One region of the Bacillus sp. 5w2 genome, then DNA from elsewhere that is predicted to be linked to it. Evidence: riboswitches for the same ligand, from Rfam matches in the RefSeq annotation. Region 1 holds a riboswitch; the other holds the start of a gene.
What was found. Region 1 has a riboswitch for FMN ahead of ribD (bifunctional diaminohydroxyphosphoribosylaminopyrimidine deaminase/5-amino-6-(5-phosphoribosylamino)uracil reductase RibD). Riboswitches for the same ligand answer to the same signal wherever they lie in the genome.

Region 2: linked by a shared signal. The riboswitch ahead of ACXY7N_RS06255 (ECF transporter S component) and the one ahead of ribD (bifunctional diaminohydroxyphosphoribosylaminopyrimidine deaminase/5-amino-6-(5-phosphoribosylamino)uracil reductase RibD) in region 1 are both predicted to bind FMN.

What each region holds. Positions count from the first base shown of each region.
Region 1 is NZ_JBTIWT010000003.1:418,774-423,107, forward strand. Features, by position in the region: gene ACXY7N_RS09570 (alpha/beta hydrolase) at 1-683, shown strand, start outside; gene ACXY7N_RS09575 (DUF2552 family protein) at 695-940, opposite strand; gene ACXY7N_RS09580 (CDGSH iron-sulfur domain-containing protein) at 1,229-1,435, shown strand; FMN riboswitch at 1,626-1,769, shown strand; gene ribD (bifunctional diaminohydroxyphosphoribosylaminopyrimidine deaminase/5-amino-6-(5-phosphoribosylamino)uracil reductase RibD) at 2,077-3,189, shown strand; gene ribE (riboflavin synthase subunit alpha) at 3,171-3,815, shown strand; gene ribBA (bifunctional 3,4-dihydroxy-2-butanone 4-phosphate synthase/GTP cyclohydrolase II) at 3,828-4,334, shown strand, end outside.
Region 2 is NZ_JBTIWT010000002.1:378,684-383,017, reverse strand. Features, by position in the region: gene ACXY7N_RS06270 (RecQ family ATP-dependent DNA helicase) at 1-244, opposite strand, end outside; gene ACXY7N_RS06265 (YpbB family protein) at 234-1,295, opposite strand; gene ACXY7N_RS06260 (ferredoxin) at 1,594-1,842, shown strand; gene ACXY7N_RS06255 (ECF transporter S component) at 2,122-2,700, opposite strand; FMN riboswitch at 2,863-3,002, opposite strand; gene ACXY7N_RS06250 (hypothetical protein) at 3,249-3,935, shown strand; gene ACXY7N_RS06245 (peptidoglycan DD-metalloendopeptidase family protein) at 3,965-4,334, opposite strand, start outside.

The DNA.
Region 1 (4,334 bases):
AGTTTATGATTTTTTGTCACGGCGTAACTGTAAATAAAATGAACTCTGTAAAATATGCAAGGTTATTTTTAAACAGAGGATATAATGTCGTTATTTATGATCATCGTCGTCATGGTAAAACTGGTGGAAAAACAACAAGCTATGGATACTATGAAAAACATGATTTAAAATCTGTAGTTGACTGGCTAAAAAGTCGTTTTGGAACAAATATAACACTCGGTATTCATGGTGAATCTATGGGAGCTGCAACACTTCTTCAATATGCAGGACTTGTAGAAGATGGTGCTGATTTCTATATTGCAGATTGTCCTTTTTCTGATTTCTACGGGCAGTTACAACACCGTTTAAAGGTTGAATTCCATTTACCTAAATGGCCTTTATTACCTTTAGCAAATGCTTTTTTAAAAGTACGTGACGGTTATACGATTCGTGAAGTTTCACCAATCGATTGTATAAAAAACATTCAAAATCCCGTCCTCTTTATTCATAGTAAAGATGATGATTATATTTTAGCTGATATGACGAAAGCACTATATGAAGCAAAAGAAAACAATAAACAACTTTATATTGCAGAACGCGGCGCACACGCTTGCTCTTATAACGAAAATAAAGAAGAGTATGAAGCAGCCGTTGATCAATTTTTAAAATCATATGTAAAAGAAACAAAAAACAGGCTTGCATAAGCCTGTTTTTTTTATTGCGCTAAAACGTCTGTAACTTGTTCCATGTTTTCAGAAATCCATTGCACTGCTTCATCCAGTGTTGGAAATTCTGTCGTTTGAAATGTTACTTCATCTTGAAGTAACCAAACATCCTTTGCCTCTTGCCCTACACCTGCAATGGACCAATGTAACAAACTATATGGATGATTATCATTCAAAAATGATGCCCACGTGCGCTCATTTGCAATGTTTCGTAATGTATGTAATTGTTTATCCATCTCTCGTCACCTTACTCTAGTCAGTTATAAAAAACATTATAACACTGTCTTCTCTTTCAAACAAAGTGCTCTTTTTGCCCCGCTATTTGCGGGCAGTAAAACTCCCACCTCAAAATTCGGCTGAAACAAAGAAGTTAGGTGGGAGATTAACTGCCCCTAAAAGCCCGATTGGTTCAACTAATAATCAGCGGGGGATACCTCCCCCATTGATTAAAGTTTCACTTTATATTGTCAAGCACTTCTCTTGATTATATGATGGAATTAAGCGTTTGGGAAGGAGGGATAACGTTGGCAAAAGTACAAATTAAAGTAAATGATAATGGCTCTTTTCGCGTTACAGGGGACGTGGAATTAGTCGATTCACAAGGGAATGTATTCCCAGCAAAACCGGCATTTTCTTTATGCCGTTGTGGTTTATCAAAAAATATGCCTTATTGCGATGCTTCGCATAAAGGTAAATTCGAGTCTGTTGTTAGAGCACCAGAGGCAGAATAATTTAACATGTGACATGCACATTTTTTTGTGCATGTTTTTTCTTTTTAGTAACTCCGTTATATCCCTTCTCCTTACAACATTTCTAATACTTTTGTCTCCATTCCAGCCTACATATATTTTCACACAATTCTTCACATTCGAATATTTTTTTCTAGCCTTTTATTTTTTTTGTGCTATAATTTGAGCAAACAACATCCTTCGGGGTCGGGTGAAATTCCCAACCGGCGGTGATGAAGTGCAAACTTCTAAGTCCGTGACCCGTTTTCAACTTGAAAACGGTGGATCTAGTGAAACTCTAGGGCCGACAGTATAGTCTGGATGGGAGAAGGATATGTTTCTAGTTTTTTATATAGTGAATACACTTTTATTTCAGTATGCATATTTTTAAAGGTTCATTTTGATTCTTTATATATGTTTAGTTTTCTATACTCATTTTTTTATACTGAAATAAAAAGAGACAACTAGCGTTTGAAAAATTCGATATTTTGCTAGGCTTTTTCCTTATGCAGAAATATCAATTATCGTTAGGTTTCTTTCCTATGCTTTCGTATTCAAACTATATTTCTAGAAATCACGTCTCCCAAACCCCAAGGATATTAAATCCTTGGGGTTTTTTGATTTTTTTAGGAGAGGTGAAGAGAATGACAGATCAAGAATATATGAGGATTGCCTTGCAGTTAGCAGAAGGGACATCTGGGCAAACAAGCCCAAATCCTATGGTTGGTGCTGTTGTTATAAAAGATGGAAACATCGTCGGTATGGGCGCCCATTTACGTGCTGGTGAAGGACACGCAGAAGTTCACGCCCTTCATATGGCTGGTGAGAAGGCAAAAGGAGCTACCGTTTATGTAACTCTTGAACCTTGTAGCCATTTTGGAAAAACACCACCTTGCTGTGAATTGCTCATCAAAAAAGGAGTCAAACGGGTTGTAATTGCTACTCTTGATTGCAATCCTCTCGTTTCTGGTAATGGAAAAAGGAGATTAGAAGAAGCTGGTATCGAAGTAACTACCGGTGTTCTTGAAGCAGAAGCAGTTTTATTAAATCGTTACTTTTTTCACTACATGAAAACGAAACGCCCATTTGTAACAATAAAAACAGCGATGAGCTTAGATGGAAAAACAGCAACTGTAACTGGTGAAAGTAAGTGGATTACAGGGGAAGAAGCACGAGCTGATGTTCACCAATATCGCCATACACATGATGCGATTCTCGTTGGAGTGAATACGGTTATCGCTGATAATCCACATTTAACGACAAGAATTCCAAATGGGGGGAAACATCCTATTCGCGTTATTTTAGATAACCATTTACGAACGCCACCATCTTCTCATGTCATAACAGATGGTTTAGCACCGACATGGATTATTGTCGGTAAGGATGTAAATAAAGAGAAAATAGCTTCTTATGAATCTGAAAATATAGCTATTTTCCAAATGAAAACGAAGCAAATTGAAATCCAAGATCTCTTACACTTACTTGGCGAAAAACAAATCCTTTCTCTTTTCGTCGAAGGTGGTCAAACAGTTCATGCGAGTTTCTTACAAACAAAGTATTTCAATGAAATTGTGACTTATATAAGCCCAAAATTAATTGGCGGGCAAGACGCTCCTACTTTATTTGGCGGAAATGGTTTTTCAAAATTACAAGATGCACTTTCCTTGGAAATTCAAGAGATGAAACAAATTGGCGATGATATAAAAATCGTTGCGAATGCCCGAAGTGAGGTGACGGAATGTTTACAGGAATTGTAGAAGAATTAGGAACGATTGCAAACATGCAACAAAGCGGAGAATCGATGAAGTTAACGATCCATGCAAATAAAATTTTATCAGATGTTCACTTAGGTGACAGTATCGCGGTTAACGGTATTTGCTTAACTGTAACGAGTTTCACAACAACTTCATTCACAGTGGATGCAATGCCCGAAACGATGCAATCAACATCCCTTCGCATGCTTAAACCGCACTGTAAAGTAAATTTAGAGCGAGCAATGGCTGCAAACGGACGATTCGGTGGACATTTCGTTTCAGGACATATCGATGGCATCGGAACGATATTAAACAAAAAACAACATTATAATGCCCTCTATTACAAAATAGCTATTTCTGATGAATTGCTACGCTATTGTTTGCATAAAGGGTCCGTCGCTGTTGATGGAACGAGTTTAACAATATTTGATATAGACGAATCTTCCATTACAATTTCACTCATCCCGCACACAGTAAGTGAATCTGTTATCGGAGAAAAGAATGCCGGTGACATCGTAAACATTGAGTGTGACATGATTGGTAAATACATCGAACGCTTTATTTCTAAACCTGTAAAACGAACAGGTTCAATGAGCGAAAGCTTTTTACAAGAAAACGGATTTCTATAAGGGGGAAGCATGATGTTTCATCGTATTGAAGAAGCTCTAGAAGATTTAAAACAAGGAAAAGTCGTTATTGTATGTGATGATGAAAACCGTGAAAATGAAGGCGATTTTATCGCTTTAGCAGAGTATATTACGCCAGAAACAATTAACTTTATGATTACACATGGACGTGGTCTCGTTTGTGTACCGATTACGGAAGGGTACGCAGAACGTCTACAATTAGAACCAATGGTAGCTCATAATACAGATTCGCATCATACTGCATTTACAGTGAGTATTGATCATGTTTCTACAACAACAGGGATTAGTGCCCACGAACGTGCAACTACGATACAAGAATTATTAAATCCTGCATCAAAAGGTGCTGATTTCAATCGTCCTGGACATATCTTTCCATTAATTGCGAAAGAAGGCGGTGTCCTGCGCCGTGCTGGTCATACAGAAGCTGCTGTCGATTTAGCACAGCTTTGCGGAGCAGAACCAGCTGGAGTTATTTGCGAAATTATTAATGAGGACGGTACG
Region 2 (4,334 bases), on a different contig from region 1:
GGTTTTTCACAACATACTTTAATTGTGTAACCTGATCTTCCATCAAAGATAATAATGGTGATACAACAAGCACGGTTCCTTCTTGCATTAGCCCTGGAAGTTGATAGCACATAGACTTCCCTCTTCCAGTCGGAAGCATCGCTATAACATCTTTTCCTTCCAATAAATCTGTAATTACCCCTTTTTGACCTGGACGAAATTCAGAATATCCAAACCACCTATATAAATATTCCTCAAGTTTCATTTATACCCTCCATCCGTGCCAATACAAGACGGACCTCAAAATAGGAGATATCTTCTCCAACCGCTTGTTTCAACTCACGCAACTTACGTGTTTGTAATGCATCAATTACTTTTGTTACTTTATCTATTTTGTCTTTTTCCATAAACATCTCGATAGAAAAATCTTTCTCTCGCAATGCAATTTCAACAAAATGATCTTCTATCGTTGCAACCTTTAAATTTCTAATTGTCGCTATTTCATCTAAAGAGCGCCCTTGTCTCCAAAAATTATATGTTTTTTTCGTTGATAAACTAAATAGTTCAGCTCTCTCATTTGGATAAGAGATAATCTCAGCTAATAGCGGAAATTCATTTTCTTTATCACGAACTTCTTGTATAAGGAAGTGAATTGTACCCCAAAATAAAAAGTACACCCTGAATATATCTTGTTTCGTAATTTCCGCTAATTGCTGCAATGTATAACCGATACGTTTATATCCTGTTAATCGATATGTTACAATCGTCGCTTCTATCGCATTACCTTTTCCTAGAAGATTATGTATTTCTCCCCATAATCTTTTTGCCAATTCACTTCGCCTATACGGTATACCTGTTAAAAAGCGTTTTACCCACACCATTATTTCTGTATCTTGTTGAATAGGAATAAACTTCGTATTATTCTGTTGTAAATTAGATATAGTTTGAATAATTAATGATAATCTTTTCCAAAATGTTTCACCTAATTCACCATAGTGCAAACCATGTAAATGCGCTGGAAAAGCATACACTTCCTCCCATGTATGTAACTGCATTTTACCTTTAGATGTTAACAAATATGTATTTTCATGTATTTCTTGAATCAAATCTGCTTGCAACAACTTTGCAACTTCACGATCATATTCAGTTCTATTTAACGATTTATATATTCCAAACAAAAAAGAAATTCGGAACATATTTCCATCTTGTAACGTTTGCGAAGAACGTTTTCCCTTTAATAAATAATAAATAGAAGAAACGGTCCTTTCACCATTCAATTGTTTTAAACAATACAATAAAGTATATTGTAGTTGCATTACCGCTTCCACCTTTCAATCTAACTTAATTGCTTTTTTGTATGATTACAACGTCTACCGTTACTGATTAAACTTATCATATCGGCAATATATACTTGTATATATTCTATTGTACCAAACGAAATAACATTTACGTATTTTGAAAATCTTATGACATAATTCAAAAATTAGTTGACACTCTAATTGATAAGCATTATCATTATAATTTTATGTTGAAAAGTTTTAAAAACCGTTTTACAATAAGATTATAATTTTTATGGCGAGCTTTTCACATACATATTATCAGGAGGGAAAAAAGATGGCAAAATATACAATCGTTGATAAAGATACTTGTATCGCATGTGGTGCTTGCGGCGCTGCTGCACCAGACATTTATGATTATGATGATGAAGGTATTGCATTTGTAACGTTAGACGATAACCAAGGTATCGTTGAAATTCCAGATGTATTAGTTGAAGATATGATGGATGCATTCGAAGGTTGTCCAACTGACTCAATTAAAGTTGCTGACGAATCATTCGACGGCGATGCTTTAAAATTCGAATAGTCTTTTATTAACTTCAAAAAATACCCCTCATTAATTAGAGGGGTATTTTTTGTTTTTTTATTTTCATTCTCCTTAATAAAAAACCATTAGTAGTTCCATACTACTAATGGTTTTATTTTACCCCGCTATTTGCCAGGCCGTAAGACCCCCACCTCAAAATTCAACGAAAACAAAGAAGTTAGGTGAGGGTCGGGCTGCCCGTAAAGGCCCGATTGGTGAGGAATGATAATCAGCGGGAGAGGAACAAAACCCCCACTGATTAAAGTTTCACTTTATATTTTATGCATTTTTCATTTTTGCAAACACCCATACTTTCAGGCGTGAGAATAACGCTACAAATACAATTGTCACAACAATTCCTTTAATCAAATTAAATGGTAAGATTGCCGTTACAACCGTTGTTCTTATAGCCTCGCTAGACATAGCTGGTGAATTTAAAAACCAAGTGTAAGCTGGGAATATAATGATGTAATTTAATACACTCATAATGAGCGCCATTGTAATTGTCCCTAGCATTAATCCTGTCGTTAAGCTCTTAACAGTACGATACTTCCTAAATAAGAAAGCTGCCGGTCCAATAAATAAACATCCTGCAATAAAGTTAGCAATTTCTCCAACTGGCACTCCCGTTAAACTCCCTTGAATCCCGTAATGTAAAATATTCTTTATCGCCTCTACAATTATCCCTGCAACTGGCCCGAAAATAATCGCAGCAATTAGAGCTGGTACATCACTAAAATCAATTTTTAAAAATGGCGGAAGCCCTGGGAACGGGAAATCCAACATCATCAGTAAATATGCAATACTACTTAGCATTGCTACACTCACCATCTGCACTACACTGTTTTTTTGTTTCATCTTTCTCTCTCCTTTTCCATCGATCATCTCATGGAAAGTGGAAAGGTTCTGCTATGCCTACTTTTTCATAGAACGAAAAAACCCTTTGTGTTTTACACAAAGGGAGAATTTAAGGCACATCAAACAGACGTTCAAATTCATATCTTTTTTGAACGCTTGAACCTCCATCTTCTCCCATCCAGACTGTACTGTCGGCTTTGGAATCACACCAAATCCTGCCTTAACGGCTCGCGGGCTTAGAACAAAATCACATATAGTTCATCACCGCCGGTCGGGATTTTCACCCTGCCCCGAAGATAGACCGATATTCTATTTTCCACTTCATTATACAACAACACGATTGTATTGTGAACAAAAAAAGTGTAACTTATTAAAAATAAGTTATTAATTTTATATAATCAAAAACCAATCACTATATTTTACAATACACCCCAGTTTTTTTACAATTCGGCATTTCTCCTATGAATCCCCTAGTCATATATAATTAAAAGTGATAAGATGTTGAATTGTTAAGATAAGAACATTTTCTGGATTATGGAGGAAATGTCATGAAGAAAGAAAAGAGACACTCTATTCGAGAAACAATGAAAAAAAACTTAAGAAAAGAATACTTTTATTTGAAAAAAGAATTACTTTTCTACTGTCCAATTGATTTAGGCACATTCTCAAGAGAGACATACTATGCTGCTTTCGACGAAGATGGCATCAGTATTTATCAGTATGATAAAAAAACAGAGAGTAAATTAAAATTGTGTGAGCGTCATCCGTGGAAGAATTGGAATAAAGTGAAGGTGGATCATTATTTAACAACTTCTCAATTTATTTTTCAAGGTGAGCGGAACTGGATATTATCCCTTTTTCAAAAAGGAAAAGAAGCTCAAAAGATAATCGAAGAGCATACATCTTTACAAACTGAAGTTGTTTCCCGCTCTTTCTTAAAAAAACTTCCAGGTTTCCGTTCTAATGCACCGTTGAATAAATACATCGGCAGCATTTGCTACACTGCACTTATTGCATTTTTATTAAAATGGATGATTCCATTTCAAGCACCACAAATCGCCTTGTACTCCATTTCAATCGGCTGTATGCTTCTTGGTTTACTTTGTTTGACAATCGGTTTAATTGAACCGACTATTGTACTGTTTCGAACAAACGAAAAAACAAGAACAAAAGTATTTTACTTATATAGCTACTTAGCTATTTCTGGATTTATATGTGTCTTTATTTTTTGGTAAAAAAGAGCTAGTTAAACTAGCTCTTTTTTTCACTTTACGTATAATTGTTGATTTTGATAAATCAGCTCTTGCTGCAAGCCGTTTTTTTCTTTAATTTCCTTAACTGTCATACTAAATTTCCGGGCAATACTAACTAAAGTGTCCCCTTTTTGCACGACATATAACGATGAGGAAACGACTTCATTTCTTTGTTCATTTAAAACAAGCAATGGATTCATTGCATTCTTTTTCGCCATCGTCCATCTGCCTTGATGAACTTCTAAATGTAAGTGTGCACCTCGCGATTCTCCCGTATTTCCTACTTCTCCAATTATTTTTCCTTTTGAAATATTATCCCCTTGAACTACATATCTCTTATTTAAATGTGCATACACAGCCTCATATTCTCCATGTTTAATA